4 regions of the Lacrimispora indolis DSM 755 genome follow, and region 2 is predicted to be linked to each of the others. Evidence: riboswitches for the same ligand, from Rfam matches in the RefSeq annotation. Region 2 holds a riboswitch; each other region holds the start of a gene.
What was found. Region 2 has a riboswitch for thiamine pyrophosphate ahead of thiC (phosphomethylpyrimidine synthase ThiC). Riboswitches for the same ligand answer to the same signal wherever they lie in the genome.
Positions count from the first base shown of each region.

Region 1: it holds a riboswitch for thiamine pyrophosphate, as region 2 does, so the genes downstream of both, K401_RS0102355 (thiamine-binding protein) here and thiC (phosphomethylpyrimidine synthase ThiC) in region 2, are expected to answer to the same signal.
Region 3: it holds a riboswitch for thiamine pyrophosphate, as region 2 does, so the genes downstream of both, thiS (sulfur carrier protein ThiS) here and thiC (phosphomethylpyrimidine synthase ThiC) in region 2, are expected to answer to the same signal.
Region 4: it holds a riboswitch for thiamine pyrophosphate, as region 2 does, so the genes downstream of both, thiT (energy-coupled thiamine transporter ThiT) here and thiC (phosphomethylpyrimidine synthase ThiC) in region 2, are expected to answer to the same signal.

Region 1 is NZ_AZUI01000001.1:489,292-493,654, forward strand. It holds gene K401_RS0102345 (ABC transporter substrate-binding protein) at 1-303, opposite strand, end outside; gene K401_RS0102350 (ABC transporter permease) at 371-1,129, opposite strand; gene K401_RS0102355 (thiamine-binding protein) at 1,098-1,394, opposite strand; TPP riboswitch at 1,460-1,570, opposite strand; gene K401_RS0102360 (heavy metal translocating P-type ATPase) at 1,616-3,691, opposite strand; gene K401_RS0102365 (DUF6110 family protein) at 3,765-4,055, opposite strand; gene K401_RS0102370 (HD-GYP domain-containing protein) at 4,160-4,363, opposite strand, start outside.
Region 2 is NZ_AZUI01000001.1:2,938,382-2,942,744, reverse strand. It holds gene trpB (tryptophan synthase subunit beta) at 1-721, shown strand, start outside; gene trpA (tryptophan synthase subunit alpha) at 714-1,487, shown strand; TPP riboswitch at 1,540-1,646, shown strand; gene thiC (phosphomethylpyrimidine synthase ThiC) at 1,775-3,082, shown strand; gene thiW (energy coupling factor transporter S component ThiW) at 3,244-3,798, shown strand; gene thiM (hydroxyethylthiazole kinase) at 3,817-4,363, shown strand, end outside.
Region 3 is NZ_AZUI01000001.1:3,163,916-3,168,278, reverse strand. It holds gene K401_RS0115245 (thiamine phosphate synthase) at 1-66, opposite strand, end outside; gene thiH (2-iminoacetate synthase ThiH) at 82-1,299, opposite strand; gene K401_RS0115235 (thiazole synthase) at 1,310-2,089, opposite strand; gene thiF (sulfur carrier protein ThiS adenylyltransferase ThiF) at 2,110-2,757, opposite strand; gene thiS (sulfur carrier protein ThiS) at 2,811-3,008, opposite strand; TPP riboswitch at 3,179-3,288, opposite strand; gene K401_RS0115220 (beta-class carbonic anhydrase) at 3,486-4,028, shown strand; gene K401_RS0115215 (CitMHS family transporter) at 4,096-4,363, opposite strand, start outside.
Region 4 is NZ_AZUI01000001.1:3,364,973-3,369,335, reverse strand. It holds gene K401_RS0116125 (response regulator transcription factor) at 1-484, opposite strand, end outside; gene K401_RS0116120 (helix-hairpin-helix domain-containing protein) at 507-1,208, opposite strand; gene K401_RS0116115 (DMT family transporter) at 1,311-1,736, opposite strand; TPP riboswitch at 1,871-1,969, shown strand; gene thiT (energy-coupled thiamine transporter ThiT) at 1,996-2,667, shown strand; gene K401_RS0116105 (bifunctional 5,10-methylenetetrahydrofolate dehydrogenase/5,10-methenyltetrahydrofolate cyclohydrolase) at 2,751-3,587, opposite strand; gene K401_RS0116100 (cyclodeaminase/cyclohydrolase family protein) at 3,602-4,234, opposite strand.

The DNA.
Region 1 (4,363 bases), 2.4 Mb from region 2:
CGGAGCCATGGAGTCCTGGAAGGACATACCAAACTGGGCCTTTCCTGAGGCCACCAGCACCTCAGCCCCATCCTCCGGCGGCTGGACGATTTCCACCTCAAGTCCTGCGTCTTTAAAGTATCCCTTTTCCTGTGCCACATAAAGCCCGGTATGATTGGTGTTTGGAGTCCAATCCAGAACAAAGGTCACCTTTTTCAAATTCGGTGTTTCTTCATTCACCGCCTGTTTACCCTTTCCTCCACAGGCAGTAAGGGATGCCGCTAAAATTGCTGCCATAAAAATCATCAAACCTGTTTTTTTCATCATTTCCTCTTTCCTGCCCTGTTATTTGGGCATAAAGGTATACCCGAAGGGTGTTTCCTCTTTCCTTTCACTCTTCCCATGGCATGCATTTCTTTGAAAGCATGTCCACGCCTTTCATGAGAAGAAGGCTGACTGCGGATATGAGAAAGATGACCGCAAACATCTTATCAAAAGCAAAAGATTTTTTCACCCTGGTCATATAAACACCCAGTCCGCCAAAGCCTCCCAGCCATTCAGAGATGACAGCTCCCACCACCGCGTAGGAGACTGATATTCTGAGGCTGGCAAAAAACTGCCCCATGGCCCCAGGAAGCTTGATATAGCAGAATATCTTCAGTCTTCCCGCTCCCATGGATCTTAAAAGGTTTACTGCATCAGGATTTACCGATTTAAATCCTGTAAGCAGGCCCACTGTAATTGGAAAAAATGTGGTCAGCACGATCAGGATCACCTTTGGAGCCGTTCCATAGCCGAACCACAACACCAGAAGAGGTGCAATGGCCACCGTCGGAACTGTCTGGGTCAGGACGATCAGGGGATAAAAGGCCTGATAAAGTCCGGTAAAGTGATCCATGATCACTGCGATCACAAAGCCGGTCCCCACTCCCAGAAAAAGCCCTAAAAATGCCTCAAGAAGGGTGATCCCCCCATGGAAGGCCAGAACCGGAAATTCCGTTATAAAGGCCCTTCCAACGCTTATGGGAGAGGGAAGGAGATAACCGTCCACAAGACCAAGAGCGGTTATCAGCTGCCACAAAATCAAAAGCCCGAGGACCGCTGACCAGGACCAGAGCCTACTTGTGATGTTTTGTGACTTTCTTTTCAATGGTAAGTACCTCCCCTTCCGGCCGGTAGGTGACTTTGATATACGCGGCAACAGAGGGAGCACCTGCCTTGACGGCGATGTGCTGACATTCCTTAACAATGTCCATCAGTTCATCATAATCCCCTTCAATGGCGGTTTCAAAAGGTCCTACATAATAGTTCAGTCCTGTGCTTTTGATATAATCGATCACCTGGTCAACAATGCGGATCAGCTCCTCATCATTCTTTGCCTCAGGCAATGTCTGGATTGCTACGCTTGCATTCATGTCTTTTCTCTCCTTTTATCGTTTATAGAAACCAAAAACCCGTCCGGATATCCGGGCGGGTGAACAGGCATGGCCTGAAGGCTTCCTACGCTGGCATTATCCAGATCAGGTTACAGGGTTTCAAGCAATTCTGCTTTATCTCAGCCGGACTTTCTCCAGCACCCCTTTCAGTTTTCATTGCAAGTATACATCAGGGAAACGTGAATGTCAATCCCGGCTTCCTAAGACAGCAGATTCTGCATGCTGCTTAAACTGATCCCCAGAGTGGAGGTATTATGAAGCAGCGCCGATACGGTTGGGGGCATGACCCCTCCCACTCCCAGAAGAATAAGGCCCGTATTAAAGCCCACAATGCTCCGGTAATTTTTATGGATCCGCTTCATTAAGCTGTCGCTTAACAGCTTCAAGGTAACGATTTCATAAAGATTGTCCGCCGCAATGGTGATATCCGCAATTTCCCTGGCGATCTCAGCACCGTCACTGATGGCAATCCCCACATCCGCTGCAGAAAGGGCAGGCGAATCATTGATCCCGTCCCCCACCATGATAACCACATTTCCTGATTCCTTTTCCCGCTCTATAAAACGGGCTTTTTCCTCAGGGAGGACCTCTGAATAATATTCATCCACGCCTACTCTGGCGGCAACCGCCGCTGCGGTCCGCTCGCTGTCTCCCGTCATCATGACCGTTTTCCATATCCCTGCCTTTTTAAGAGAATTTACCACTGCCGCGGCCTCCTCCCGAAGTGGATCTTCAATGCAGATCACTGCCGAAAGCTTCTGGTCAACAGCAAGATAAAGGTGAGAGCAATCCTCTGGCAGGCTTTCAAATTTTTCCTGATAAGCCTCATCCACCTTGCAGCCTTCATCCTCAAAGATAAAATGATGGCTTCCAATGACCACCTTTCTGCCGTTTATGGACGAAGCAATGCCGTGTGCCACGATATACTCCACCTTGGAATGCATTTCCTCATGCTCCAGCCCTTTGTTTCTGGCAGCCGTCACCACTGCCTTTGCCATGGAGTGGGGAAAATGTTCTTCTAAGCAGGCTGCGATCCGGAGCATTTCCTCCGGACTCTCTTCTCCAAAGGTCACCACTTCCTTCACTGTCGGCCTTGCTTTTGTAAGAGTTCCGGTTTTATCAAAGACAATGGTCACAGCCTCTGCCACTGCCTCCAAATATTTTCCTCCCTTAACGGTAATGTGGTACATTCCTGCCTCCCGGATGGCTGAGAGGACAGAGATGGGCATGGCCAGCTTTAACGCACAGGAAAAGTCCACCATCAGTACGGAAAGTGCCCTTGTCACGTTTCCAGTAAACAGCCAGGTAAGGCCCGTCCCCATAAGAGTATAAGGCACCAGTTTATCAGCCAGATGACCGGCCTTGCTTTCCAGGGAAGATTTCAGCTTTTCTGATTCTTCAATCATGGTAACGATCTTTTCAAACCGGGTGGAACCGGAAACCTCCCGGACCTTAATGGTCAGTTCTCCTTCCTCCACCACGGTCCCGGCATACACATATCCGTCCTCCTCCTTTTTCACCGGAAGAGCTTCCCCTGTTAAGGAAGCCTGATTCACCATGGCTTCCCCGGAAACCACGGCTCCGTCAAAGGGAATGACATTTCCCATATGCACCACTACCTCATCCCCAGGTACAATGGAGGCGGCTTCCACCAGAACTTCCTGTCCGCCGCTTAAAAGCCAGACCCTGCCCACATTTAAAGACATGCTTCTGGCCAGATCTCCAACGGATTTTTTATGGGTCCATTCCTCTAAAAGCTCCCCGATCCCAAGCAGGAACATGACAGAACCTGCTGTTTCCAATTCTCCCCGCACCACAGATACACCGATGGCAACGGCATCTAAGACCGCCACTTCAAGCTTTCTTTTTAGAAGGGACTTGATTCCCCTGATAATATATTTCAAGGACTGGAACCCGATATGGAACATCCTTAAGGGTCCGGGAATGAAAAGCTTCCTTGCCACGCGCATCACCACTCTGCCCACAAGCTTCTCCTGATACATGGCATTCAGCTCACGTCCGGAATGTTCGATCACTCCTGCAGGCACTTTGACAGAATCATATTGAAAACATTTTAAGGCTTCCAGAATTTCCGCTCTGGTGCCAGCGTAGGAGATGACCGCATCTCCGGTGCGCTCATAGACTTTCACTCCGGTCACATTTTTCAAGCTGTGAAGGTAATACAACAAAGTATCGGCTTCCCGGCAGGTCATTCGCGGCTGGGAAAGGCGGACCCGGAGCCTTCCTGATATTTCATGTTTAATGATAAATTTCACATCTGATCCTCCCTACAGAAAACGGGGCCCTTCTCTTCTTCGGCCCCGCTCTCCCATTTTCTTTTGTTCTCTATTAATCCTCGCCACTGCTATCTCCTGCAGTTTCCGCTTCCTCTGCAGCCTCAGCTTCCTTTGCGGTCCGCTCTTCATTGATCTGCTTTGCTTCCGCAAGGATATCCTCTGCGTTTTCCTGAACCAGGGTGGCCGTTTTCATCACACAGTCCTTTGCCCGCAAAACAGCTGCTGTGCAATTAGTGTAGACCTTTTTCGCATCCTTACTGGAAAGAAGCTTGACTCCCGCTGTTCCAAAGAGCACGCCTCCGGCAAAGATTCCTGCCTTTTTAAGCTTTAAAATATCCCACATCTCTCGTATCCTCCTCTGTACTTCCAGATTTTCCCTTTTGTAGTTTCATCATATCAAGCATGCTTTCGCCAGTCAAACATAATTCCATTTATTGATAAAATTTATCAATTATCGACGGTTTTTGTCACCTGATCCCAATGTTTTAATGCCAACGCCCCGATCACCGGATCGTACATCACTCCCAGATTCTTTTCAATTTCTTCATAGCAGTGATCCATGGAATAAGCGCTCCGGTATCCCCGGTCCGATGTCATGGCATCAATGGAATCGCAGATGGCTATAATCCTTGCTCCCAAAGGGATCTCCTC
Region 2 (4,363 bases):
CGCTGTTACAAGTGGTACCCAGACCTTAAAGGATGCGGTCAATGAGACCATGAGGGAATGGACCAGCCGGGTAGCTGACACCCATTATGTCCTGGGCTCTGTCATGGGTCCTCACCCCTTTCCAACCATTGTAAGGGATTTCCAGAGCATCATCGGCAAGGAGGTCCGCACACAGTTAGAAGAGGCAGAAGGAAAGCTTCCTGACGTGGTGATCGCCTGTGTGGGCGGCGGAAGCAATGCCATGGGAATCTTCCATGAGTTTGTAAACGAGCCTTCCGTAAAGCTCATAGGCTGTGAGGCTGCGGGCCACGGCATTGAAACAGGAAAGCACGCTGCCACCATTTCCACCGGGTCTCTTGGAATCTTCCACGGCATGAAATCTTATTTCTGCCAGGATGAATACGGACAGATCGCCCCTGTTTTCTCCATTTCCGCAGGACTTGATTATCCGGGCATCGGACCGGAGCATGCGGCTCTTTATGACTCGAAAAGAGCCACTTACGTCCCGGTTACGGACCAGGAGGCAGTGGAAGCCTTTGAATACTTATCCCGTCTGGAAGGGATCATTCCGGCAATTGAAAGCGCCCATGCAGTGGCATACGCCAGAAAGATCGCTCCTTCCATGGGAAAGGAGAACATCATTGTCATCAATTTATCCGGGAGGGGCGACAAGGATGTTGCCGCCATTGCCCGCTATAAGGGGGTTGAAATCTATGAGTAGAGTAAGGGACGTATTTTCTAAGGGAAAGGCATTCATCCCGTTTATTACGGCAGGAGATCCTGACCTTGCCACCACTGAAGAGCTGGTTCCGGCCATGGCTGAAGCCGGAGCGGATTTAATTGAGCTTGGAATCCCCTTTTCCGACCCAATTGCAGAAGGGATCGTGATCCAGGAAGCTGATATGCGGGCCCTGGCATCAGGAGTTACCACGGATAAGCTTTTTGACTGCGTAAAACGGATACGGAAAAAAACCGATGTTCCCCTGGCTTTTATGACTTATATCAATCCTGTTTTCGTATATGGAAGCGAACGGTTTTTAAAAAATGCGGCGGAAAGCGGCATTGACGCCCTGATCGTGCCGGATATGCCTTTTGAGGAGAGAGAGGAACTGCTGCCCTTCTGCAGGAAATACGGAATTGAGCTGATTTCCCTCATCGCCCCCACTTCCAAGGAGCGCATACGGGCCATTGCATCAGAATCGGAAGGATTTATCTACTGCGTTTCTTCCATGGGCGTGACCGGGGTGAGGGCTGAAATCAACACAAATATCGGAGAAATGGTTTCCCTTGTAAAAGAGACAAAGGACCTTCCCTGCGCCATCGGCTTTGGCATCTCCACGCCGGAGCAGGCAAAGGAAATGAGCAAAAACGCGGACGGCGTCATTGTAGGAAGTGCCATTGTGAAAATAGCCGCAAAATATGGAAAAGGCTGCGTGGAGCCTGTCTGCGATTATGTAAGGGAAATGAAGGCAGCCATTTCCGGCTGACAGCCGGTTTTGGATGTTTTCCTTGACAAGACTAAAACAGAATGCTACACTAATGACCACAAGAGGGAGCTCGTAGGCGGGCTGAGAGGAAGTAATCAACTTCGACCTTTATAACCTGATTTGGGTAATGCCAACGTAGGGATTCATACGGGACAATTGTATTTTCCGAGCCTATACCTGTTGGTATGGGCTCTTTTTGCGTGAGCAATAAGCCGGACAAATATGCCAGCATATTCATCCGGCAGATTCCCTTACAATCCCTCCGTTAATCAAAAGGAGGAACAAAGATGAATTACACCACACAAATGGATGCCGCAAGAAAAGGCATTCTCACAAAAGAACTGATGGAAGTGGCCGGGCAGGAACAATGGGAGCCGGAAAAGCTTCGGGAGCTGGTGGCCCAGGGAAAAGTCGCCATTCCGGCCAACAAAAACCACACCTGTTTAAAGCCCAGCGGGATCGGATCCATGCTGAGGACAAAGATCAACGTGAACCTTGGGACCTCCAGGGATTTAAATGACTTGGAAATGGAGCTTCAAAAAGTAAAGGATGCAGTACATATGGGGGCGGAATCCATTATGGATCTAAGCTCCTTTGGAGATACCCGGAAATTCCGCAGGAAGCTGACCGGGGAATGTCCGGCTATGATCGGCACGGTTCCCATCTATGATGCGGTGGTTTATTACCACAAGCCACTTCGGGAAATCACTGCCGAAGAATGGATCCGGATCGTGGAAATGCACGCGGAAGACGGGGTGGACTTTATGACCATTCACGTAGGGATCAACAGGCAGACTGCCAGAAGGTTCAAGGAGGCAAAACGGCTGACCAACATCGTTTCAAGGGGAGGCTCTATCATCTTTGCGTGGATGGAAATGACAGGGGAGGAAAATCCCTTTTATGAGCATTACGACCGCATTCTGGAAATATGTCAGAAGCATGATGTGACCTTAAGCCTTGGAGATGCCTGCCGTCCGGGTTGTATTGAAGACGCATCGGATATATCCCAGGTGGAGGAGCTGGTGACTCTTGGGGAACTGACAAGAAAAGCCTGGGAAAAGGATGTGCAGGTTATTATTGAAGGTCCCGGCCACATGCCCTTAGACCAGATTGCAGCCAATATGAAAATCCAGCAGACCATCTGCAAAGGAGCACCTTTTTATGTTCTGGGGCCTCTTGTCACAGATATTGCGCCGGGCTATGACCATATCACTGCAGCCATCGGAGGGGCCATAGCTGCTGCTGCCGGAGCGGCCTTTCTCTGCTATGTGACTCCTGCGGAGCATTTGAAGCTGCCGGATGAAGCAGACGTAAAGGAAGGGATCATCGCTGCCCGGATCGCCGCCCATGCGGCGGATATTGCAAAGGGCATCAAAGGCGCCGGGGAATGGGATCATAAGATGAGCGATGCCAGAAAACGGCTGGATTGGGAAACCATGTTCCAGCTTGCCATTGACCCGGAAAAGGCCAGACGCTACCGGGCCATGTCAAAACCGGAAAAGGAAGATACCTGCTCCATGTGCGGCAATTTCTGTGCCATGAAAAATATGAACCGGATTCTTGACGGGGATATTGTAGATATTTTTGATGAATGACATAGCTTATCCGAACTTGTAACCCAAGTGAGGATAAAAGGGGCGTTCTATTTCTAAGCGGATATTCGCAATGACCATGGGGCACAGCGGCCCCGTACCATTTGGTGGGCACCCCGCTTTGCAACTGATTTGGTTTAATTACATAAACAGGAGGAATTTTCATGAATGATCAAATACCATCAACAATTTATAACAGTTCTTCTGCAAGTTCAAAAGTGCGGTTGAAAAAACTGGTGATCAGCGGAATGCTGACAGCTCTTACCGTTGCCCTCTCCGGTTTTTCCATCCCTGTGGGAGCGTCCAAATGCTTCCCGGCACAGCATCTGGCAAATGTTCTGGCAGGAGTGTTTCTAGGGCCTGTATACGGCATTTCCATGGCTTTTGGCACTTCTCTCATACGCAATCTCATGGGAACCGGAAGCTTACTGGCCTTTCCGGGAAGCATGGTTGGCGCATTTTGCGGGGCTTATCTGTTTCAAAAAACCGGGAAGCTTTTGCCCGCTTATCTTGGAGAAGTGATTGGCACAGGTCTCATCGGCGGGCTGCTCTGCTATCCGGTGGCCGCGTTACTCATGGGAAAAGAGGTGGCTGTATTTTTCTTTGTGATTCCATTTCTTATGAGCACCCTGGCAGGAACCATACTGGCAGCCAGCTTGCTGGCAATGCTGCGCCGCCTTGGCCTGTTTTCCTATTTTGAGCGGCTTATCAATGAATAGGGGGAACAGGAGGTGGACTTGAAAATCAATGAATCCATGACCGGGCTGGTCAGAAAAAAACGGCCTGTCATCCACTGTATCACCAATTACGTCACTGCAACAGATGTGGCAAATATTATTCTGGCCTGCGGCGGTTCCCCCATTATGGCGGACCACCTGGATGAGGTTACGGAAATAACTGCCTTATCAAACGCCCTTCTTTTAAACATGGGAACCCCCAAAGAGAATGCAGCGGCAGCAATGGAAAAGGCCGGACTGGAAGCAAACCGGTTAAACCTCCCAGTCATCTTTGACCCGGTAGGGATCGGCGCCTCCCGTTACCGGACTGAAACAGCCCTTTCACTTTTAAGGAACGTAAAAGCAACCGTTATCAGGGGAAATGCCTCTGAGCTTCGGGTCCTGTTAAAGGAACTGACCGGGAAAAACATGCAAAGAGAAAACGGCTCTGTTGCCTCACCACGGGGAGTTGACGCTTCCTTTACTGATGAAATAAGGGAAGAAATCCTGGAATCTCTTAGGGAAACAGCCAGGGCCTTAAGCGCTGCAACCGGTGCTGTGGCCGTCA
Region 3 (4,363 bases), 230 kb from region 2:
TGGACGGCTGCATAAATGCCGGTTGGTCACTGCTATGATTCCCTGATAAAATTCGTTCGATCCCATACGTTATACCTCCTGTTATACATACAGATAATCACTCATGACCGGCTGCATACCAAGCCTTAGCAAATCCTTCATGACCGCGTCCACGGAACGGCCGTCTGAAATCTCAAACTGACTGTCCCCCTTTTGCTCCGTTTCATCCGCATGTCCGCCGATTCCGGTACTCACCCCTGCGGAAATTTTTGTGGCTGCAATGTTTACCAGGTTATCCCGTACCCGGGCACATTCCCTGGTGGACACCGTAATGCCTGCAAAGGGCATGAACAGGCGGTATGCCGTTACTACCTGCAAAAGCTGGGGCTCATGAACATCCATGGGATTGATTTTATTATTGTTGATGATCGGACGCAGGCGGGGACATGAGAAGGAAATTTCTGCATGAGGATACTTTCGCTGCAGCAGATAGGCATGCATGCCGGTTGCGAAGGCATCTTTCCGGAAATCATCCAGCCCCAGAAGGGCGGCGATCCCCACTCCCCGCATTCCTCCCTTCAGGGCCCTCTCCTGGGCAGCAAAGCGGTAGGGGAAAATCCGTTTGTGCCCGGCCAGGTGCAGAGTCTCATATTTCTCAGTATGGTAAGTTTCCTGAAAGACCGTTACATAATCGGCACCGCACCGGTGAAGATAGGCATATTCATCCGAATTCATGGGATACACTTCCAACCCTACTGCCTTAAAATATTTCCGGGCAATTTTACAGGCTTCCCCTATATATTTCACATCCGACATTTTCCTGCTTTCCCCTGTCAGGATCAGGACTTCCTTAAGTCCACTTTTTGCAATGGCCCTCATTTCCTTCTCAATGTCTTCCTCACCCAGCTTGGCACGGCTGATCCGGTTATTGCAATGAAAACCGCAGTAAATGCAGAAATTTTCACAATAATTGGAAATATAAACCGGAGTAAACAGATTCACACTGTTGCCAAAATATCTTCTGGTCTCCTTTCTCGCCATACAGGCCATCTCCTCCAGAAACGGCATTGCTGCCGGCGACAGCAGCGCCGCAAAATCTTCCGGGGACCGGTTCTCATGGGCCAGGGCACTTTTCACATCCGCTTCAGTGTATTTGTCGTAATCATAGCTTTCCATGGCCTTTATCACCCGGTCCTGTATGTCTGAATGCAAAACCTCCATATCCGGCAGATAGGTCATATGGTCGATCCGGTTTTTTTTCTGCCATTCTTTGATTTCTTCATTTAAAATGCTTTCGTTGTTATAAGATTCCGTACTCATGATTTCCTCCTTACTCCCGTAAAAATCCGGTCAGGGGCGACGAAGGGCTGGCGCCCTTTTCCATGACCCGGCCCATACCGGCCAGATAAGCCTTTCTGCCTGCCTCAACAGCATTTTTAAAGGCCTCTGCCATAAGCCGAATATCCCCGGCCGTGGCGATCCCCGTATTGGCCATGACCGCAGCAGCTCCCATTTCCATGGCTTCACATGCCTGGGAGGGTTTTCCAATGCCTGCATCCACAATAATTGGCAGATCGATCTCATCAATGAGAATACGGATGAACTCTTTGGTACATAAGCCTTTATTGGAGCCGATGGGGGCACCTAACGGCATGATGGAAGAAGCCCCGGCATTTACCAAATCCCTTGCCGCATTTAAATCCGGATACATATAAGGCATAACGATAAATCCCTCCTTTGCCAGGATTTCCGTTGCTTTTATGGTTTCCTGATTATCCGGAAGCAGATATTTGGAATCATGGATCACTTCAATTTTTATAAAATTCCCGCTTCCTGCTTCCCTTGCCAAACGGGCGATCCGTACGGCCTCCTCTGCATTTCTCGCCCCTGATGTATTGGGAAGAAGGGTGATGCCTTCGGGTATGTAATCCAGGATATTCGCCGTTCCCCCTGCATTGGCTCTCCGGAGAGCCAGGGTGATGATCTCTGCTCCCGCCCTTTCTATGGCCGACTGGATTAAATCCAGGGAGTATTTTCCCGATCCCAGGATGAACCTGGATGTAAATTCAAAACCCCCGATTACCAGCTTATCTTCTTTTATAGGATTCATTTTATTTCCCTCCTGTTTTTTTATAATTCCGGCTGAAGAATCAATTGGGTTATCATATTGGCCTCATGGGCAGCACAGATTGCCACCCTGGGAGCCATCAGCCCGTTTCCGTACCCCGGCTCTGACATTCCGTCGCCGCAAAGATAAAAATTCCGGCTTATCTTCCTGGTACGGATCTCATTACTGTCCCCGTATCCTGCCATCCCCGATGCTGAGACCAGCTTTTTATCCGGGAAATGCTCCATTACGCCGTTCACAAGCATGGCTTTCATTTCCGGCACATCAAACGCTTCGCAGATGATATCCTCTGATTCAAATAACCCGGGTAGGTTGTGCTCTGTTACTTTTACACAATCCGCAGAAATCTCCAGATAAGGATTTATTGCCTTAAGCTCTTCCTTAAGAGCATCCGTCTTATACATTCCGATATGATGGATAAAATACTGCTGTCGGTTCAGATTACTGATATCCACTCTGTCAAAATCAATCAAATGCATATGTCCCACACCGATACGGGCAAGGGCAAAGGCTACATTGGAGCCCAGTCCTCCCAGGCCTGCTATTGCCACTCTGGCCTGATTCAATTTCTCCTGAACCTCCGGGGAATGACGCTTTTTTAGTGCTTCCTGAATTTCTGGTTTGCTTAAAATTCCATGTTCCAGTTTCATGTTAACTCCCTTTTATTCTAATCTTTCTGAAAGTCCCCGCTGCATTCCTGTAATCAGCCGCCGCCTACAAAGCTGATGACTTCCAGGATGTCTCCATCCCTTATAGTTGTTTCCGAAAGTCTGGACCTGGAAACCATACGGCCGTTATGCTCTACCGCAACCCGGTCTGCCTGATAGCCCATAAGCTCCAGCAACTCTGAAACCAGGATCTCTTCTGACAGCCCCTGCTCCTTTCCGTTAACCATAACCATGTCTTATTCCTCCTCTCTTGTATGGCAGGATTTTTTCAAAAAAAAAGTTCACAAAGAAATACACCCGCGGTGGTGTACCCCTTCGTGAACTTTCATTCACTCACAATAAAAATCCTATCCGATTGTACGTCAAATAAAAAAGCGGAAAATGCCCGCAGCACCTTCCGCAATAATTCCTTAAGCGTCCGTCCCTACGTTGGCATTATCCAAATCAGGTATATGAGTCGAAGTTCATAACTTCCTCTCAGCCTATTACATAAGCTCCTCTTTTGACGTATATAGTATAAAACAGAAAATCCGGGATGTCAACAGAATTTCCGGTATATCCGTTTTTTCGCCTTTTTTATTTCTGGCGGTAAGGAAATCCCTGGAAAGTTTTAAAAGGCAGCAAGCTAAATAAACATTAAGGCAGTCTGTTATCCTTTATTAAGGTTTCTTCTTTATTATTGTTTTAATAAAAGAAAAAGGAGGCAGATTATGATTGAAGAAATATTAAAGTACAATGATACTTTTGTGAGCACCAATGGTTATAGATCCTTTGTCACAGACAAGTATCCCAGAAAAAGGCTTGCCATATTAACCTGCATGGATACCAGGCTGGTGGAGCTGCTGCCCGCCGCACTTGGTATTCACAACGGAGATGTAAAGCTGATAAAAAATGCAGGCGGCGTGATTTTAGATCCTTTTGACAGCACAATCCGCAGCCTTCTCATCGCAATTCTGGAATTCGGTGTGGAAGAAATCATGGTTATCGGCCATACTGACTGCGGAGCAGCTGTCATATCCTCCAAAATCATCATCACACACCTGCTTAACCGGGGTATTGCCTGGAATACCATACAAAAACTGAAAGAGGATGGGGTGGACTTTGACTCCTGGTTCCAGGGCTTAGAAAACACGGAACGCTCCGTTCAAAAATCTGTTTCCTTACTTAAAACCCATCCCCTCATGCCATCCAATGTAATTATCCAGGGTTTTGTCATGGATATTACCTGCGGCAAACTGGCCGCAGTTTCTTAATCCAGACGGAAAAGGCGCCGGAATTTAATTCCAGCGCCTTTTCCATTTGGATTTTATTATCAGAATTCTATGAAAGGGTCAGTACACCAAGTAAAAGACCGGCCGTCAGGCAAACAAAGCTCACTCCCCATATCCACAGGAAGCAGGTCTTAATATGGTCTTTGATCTCCACACCCGCCAGGCCTATCCCTAAGAATGTGGCAGGTACAACAGGACTTATAAAGGTGGCGCAGTTGCGGCATACCACCATGGCAATTGCTATATGCACAGGATCTACGCCAAAGCTGTTTCCCACACTGATCAGGACCGGAAGAAGGCCATAGAAATAGGAATCC
Region 4 (4,363 bases), 430 kb from region 2:
ACTCCTTTGCCGTCAAATTGATCTCCTTCTCAGCAATAAACACTCTCCTGCTGTCCCGGTCCAGCTTTAAATCGCCTTCCGTTATCACCTGGCTGTCTTCCTGGCCCTCCCGCTTATTCTTCTTTGAATTCCGGCGCATAATGGCCTTGATCCTGGCTTTTACCTCAAGGATGTTAAAGGGCTTTGTAATATAATCGTCAGCGCCGTATTCCAGGCCCAGGATCTTATCCATATCATTTCCCTTGGCCGTCAGCATGATGATGGGCATCTCGGAAAATTCCCGGATGGCCTGACATACCTCGTATCCGTCATATTTGGGGAGCATGACATCCAAAAGAACCACGTCATACTCTTTCTGCTTTGCCAGATTAATGGCTTCCTCTCCGTCATAGGCACAATCCACATCCATGCCATCCTGTTCCAGACTGAATCTCATTCCTTTTACGATGAGTTTTTCATCATCAACTACTAAAACGCTTGCCATACTACACCTCTGTCTTCTATATTTAAACCGTTATGTCTTCTTTTATTTTTTGAAAAGCCGCATCTTTGATGCCGGATATCTTCATGATATCCTCGATTTTCTGAAATCCGCCCCGGCTCTCCCGATATTTAAGAATATCATTGGCCTTGGCTTCTCCGATTCCCCGAAGGGTCATCAGCTCCTCTTTGGTGGCGGTATTTAAATTCACTTTCTGTTTTTGCAGATTCGATGAAGCCTCTGCCGGCAGAGAAATCTCTCCGCGGGCTTTTGCAGCCTCTGCCTCTTCCTTATTAAGGACCACGATTTTCATGCCATCCGCGACCCTCTCTGCCATATTTAAATATTCTGCTGCTGCCTGGTCTGTGAATCCGCCCGCTTTCTCCACTGCCTGAAAGACCCGGCTTCCTTCCTCAAGCTCATAAACGCCGGGAGAAACCACTTCTCCGCAGATATGTATGTAGAAAGGCAGGGCCGTTCTGCCTCCTGCACTTTCTAAGACGCTCTCTGCCGCTTCTGATACTTCTGTTCCGGTTCCGCCTGGAACTGGCTGATCACCGGAAACCGGCTGACTATCGTCTCCGGCTTCTCCTGCCTGAAAAGCAGATGCCTCCGATAAGGAGATCCCTGACTTTTGGTCTTCCCGGCTTCTGCCAAAGCCGTAGCAGATACCTGCGGCTATTATACACAGGGCAATCAGAGCGATTTTTATTTTCTGATACTTCATGATATCCCTCCTCTTACAAAATTTCCCAAAAAAGGATACCATCTTCAGCCTATGTTACTATTCTACCTAAAGAAATAGGTAAATACAAGCACTATTTCCAAATTAATTAAATATCATGATTCCGATGATGGCAACCACAGCACCGATCAGCTTTTTCCATTCAAATCCCACTTTTTCAACGCCGAATAAACCGAACAGCTCCACGGCATAGGCTACGATGATCTGGGATACTACGATAAGCAGAGCCGCTTTGGCAGGTCCTAAGGTTCCCATGCTCTTCACTACCGTATAGGTGATAAATGCGCCGATAACACCACCCAGCAGCATGTATTTGGGCTGCACATCTAAAAGTCCGGAGATGCCATCCCTGCCGGAAAAATACCACAGGATGAGACAGGTCAAAAATGCCGTCAGCTGCACCCAGCCTGTTGATACCCACATGCTGGTTTGTTTTGTCACCCCTGTATTTAAAACTCCCTGAATGCTCATAAGCGCACCTGATATGAGTGCAATAATAAAGCCTGTCATAAAAACAACCTCCGTGTTTCCATTTTCTTTTTACTAGGTTGCACTTTATTTGCATTTTTATTCTGATTTTACTTTTTGATGCGGCTTGACAAGCTTATGGATTTGCGTTATACTCACAGCGAAATCAAATATCGTATACACGCTAGGGGAGCCTTAGGCTGAGATCGGAATAAACCGAACCCTCACTACTTGAACCGGATAATGCCGGCGTAAGGAAGCATCATTACTCCCCTCCTGCGCGCGCAAAGGAGGATTTTTTATGTCATTTTTTCTAACTTACTCTGCTGAAAACGAAGAGTATTTACTACAACCGGCCGGATACGGGCTGTTAATTATTCTGTTGGCGGCCATCCTTTTTGCCCTGCACCTTCTGGGTAAATCCGCCTCAAAATCCAAGGCCATGCAGACCCGCCAGCTGGTTTACTGCTCAGGTGCAATGGCTCTTGCAATGGTAACTTCTTTTATTAAATTTGCGTCCCTTCCCTTCGGCGGCTCCATCACTCTGTTTTCCATGCTGTTCATCTGCCTGATCGGCTATGTTTACGATGTAAAAACAGGAATTATGACCGGCGTGGCATACGGAATCCTGCAGTTTATTACAGAGCCCTATATTTTTGCCCCGCTCCAGGTTCTTCTTGACTATCCCCTGGCCTTCGGCGCCCTTGGGCTTTCCGGGCTGTTCAGCAATAAAAAACACGGTCTTGTGACCGGGTATGTGGTGGGTGTAGCGGGCCGTTACATATGCCACGTCCTTTCCGGATATATATTCTTTGCTTCCTATGCTCCGGAAGGCATGAACCCCATGGTCTATACTCTGGGCTATAATGCCACCTACATCCTTCCGGAACTGATCCTGACCGTTGTGATCCTGTATCTCCCTCCCGTGCTGGGAGCCATCGGGCAGGTGAAGCGGCAGGCTGTTAATGGGTAAGGAAATAAAACGTACTCTTTTGTAAATCAAAAACAAGCGGTATGGAAGGATCGGTAGGCTTCCATGCCGCTTGTTTCATTATTTTATTTTATAAGTGCAGCCAATACCAGATGCCTTGCCAGCACAGCCGTTGTCACCGTTCCAACTCCTCCTGGTACCGGAGTTGCCATGGAAGCAGTCCCTTCCAGGGAATCAAAATCCACATCCCCGCAAAGTTTTCCGTTTTCGTCCACATTGATTCCCACATCAACCACCACGGCATCCGCTCCCACATAAGAGGCATCCACCATTCTGGCGCGCCCGGCTGCTGCCACAAGGATCTGGGCATTTTTACAGGTTTCCTTTAAGTTTTCCGTGCGGGTGTGACAGATGGTCACCGTTGCATTTTCCTTAAGCATCAGCATGGACAGAGGGCGCCCCACTACCATGCTTCTTCCCACAATGGCCACCCGCTTTCCGGTCAGAGGGATATCACTGGACTTTAAAACCTCCACCACTGCCTCCGCCGTACATGGGGCAAATCCCGTATCATCGCCTGCAAATACTTTGGCGATATTTTCAGGAGATATGCCGTCCAAATCCTTTCCAGGATCAATCATGTGCTCAATGTCTTTTTCCCTGATCTGCTTTGGCAGAGGGCGCAAAAGAAGGATGCCGTCAATATCCGGATTTTCATTGATTTTTGCAAACTCCTCCTTAAATGCTTCATCAGTTATATCCTGGGGAAAGGCAAAACTTTCCCCCTGCAGGCTAAAGCTTTCCATTTTCTTTAAAGCTCCCCGTTCATAGGATAAGTCGTCTGGCCGTTCTCCCACCCGCACAATGGCAAGCTTTGGAGTTTTTCCTTTTAAGCCGGCCAAAAGTCCTTCCACCTGTTCTTTGATTTTTGCAGACACAGCTGCACCTTTTAAGGTTATCACGTTTTTTCTCCTCCTTATTCTGCCTTTAATGCAGATTCCACCTTTGCATAAATGGCGTCAGCCTTTCTGGTCCCGTCCTCTGCCAGCTTATCCGCCCTGGCCTGAAGCTGTCCGGCCTTTTCCCGCTGCTTCATGGATCCTGTATTAATGGAAACATTCATCTTTGCTCCCAATAAGGCGGAACGGATAAACTGCACGCCAACGCCTACGTCACTGACAGCCAGGCGGCTTCCCTTTTCAGCCAGAACCTCCATGATATCAAGGGCTTCCAGGGCCCGTTCCATGACCATGAGAGGGACCAGGCTGGCAGCCAGGAGATGGTTTTCCAGGACTTCAGCCTTATGTCTTTTTTCTTCCTCTGTGCCGGTTGGAAGGCCGTATGCGGCAGCCAAAGGAACAAATACCACTTCATCTTCATCCGCAAGCCTTAAAAATTCGCTTTTTAAAGCTTCCAGCTTTTCAAGAAATGACTGCATTTCTTCTTCCACGTCGGCATACCGCTTTTTGCCAAGGGTTAAGTTCACCACCATTTCTCCCAAAGCCGCTCCTATTGCACCGCCAAGTCCTGCCGCTCCGCCGCCGCCCGGGGTGGGGCTTTTTGAAGATAATTTTTCAAGGAATGTGTGAATTGTAAAGTCCTGTATCATAACTATTGGTCCGCCTTTCCATACCGCATTTTATTTTCCATTATTATATAAGGGTTTCCATAAAAAAACAAGTTTAACTTGTCAAGGAAAACAGTCAATGCTATGATTGTCAAAAATAGTCAAATCCCC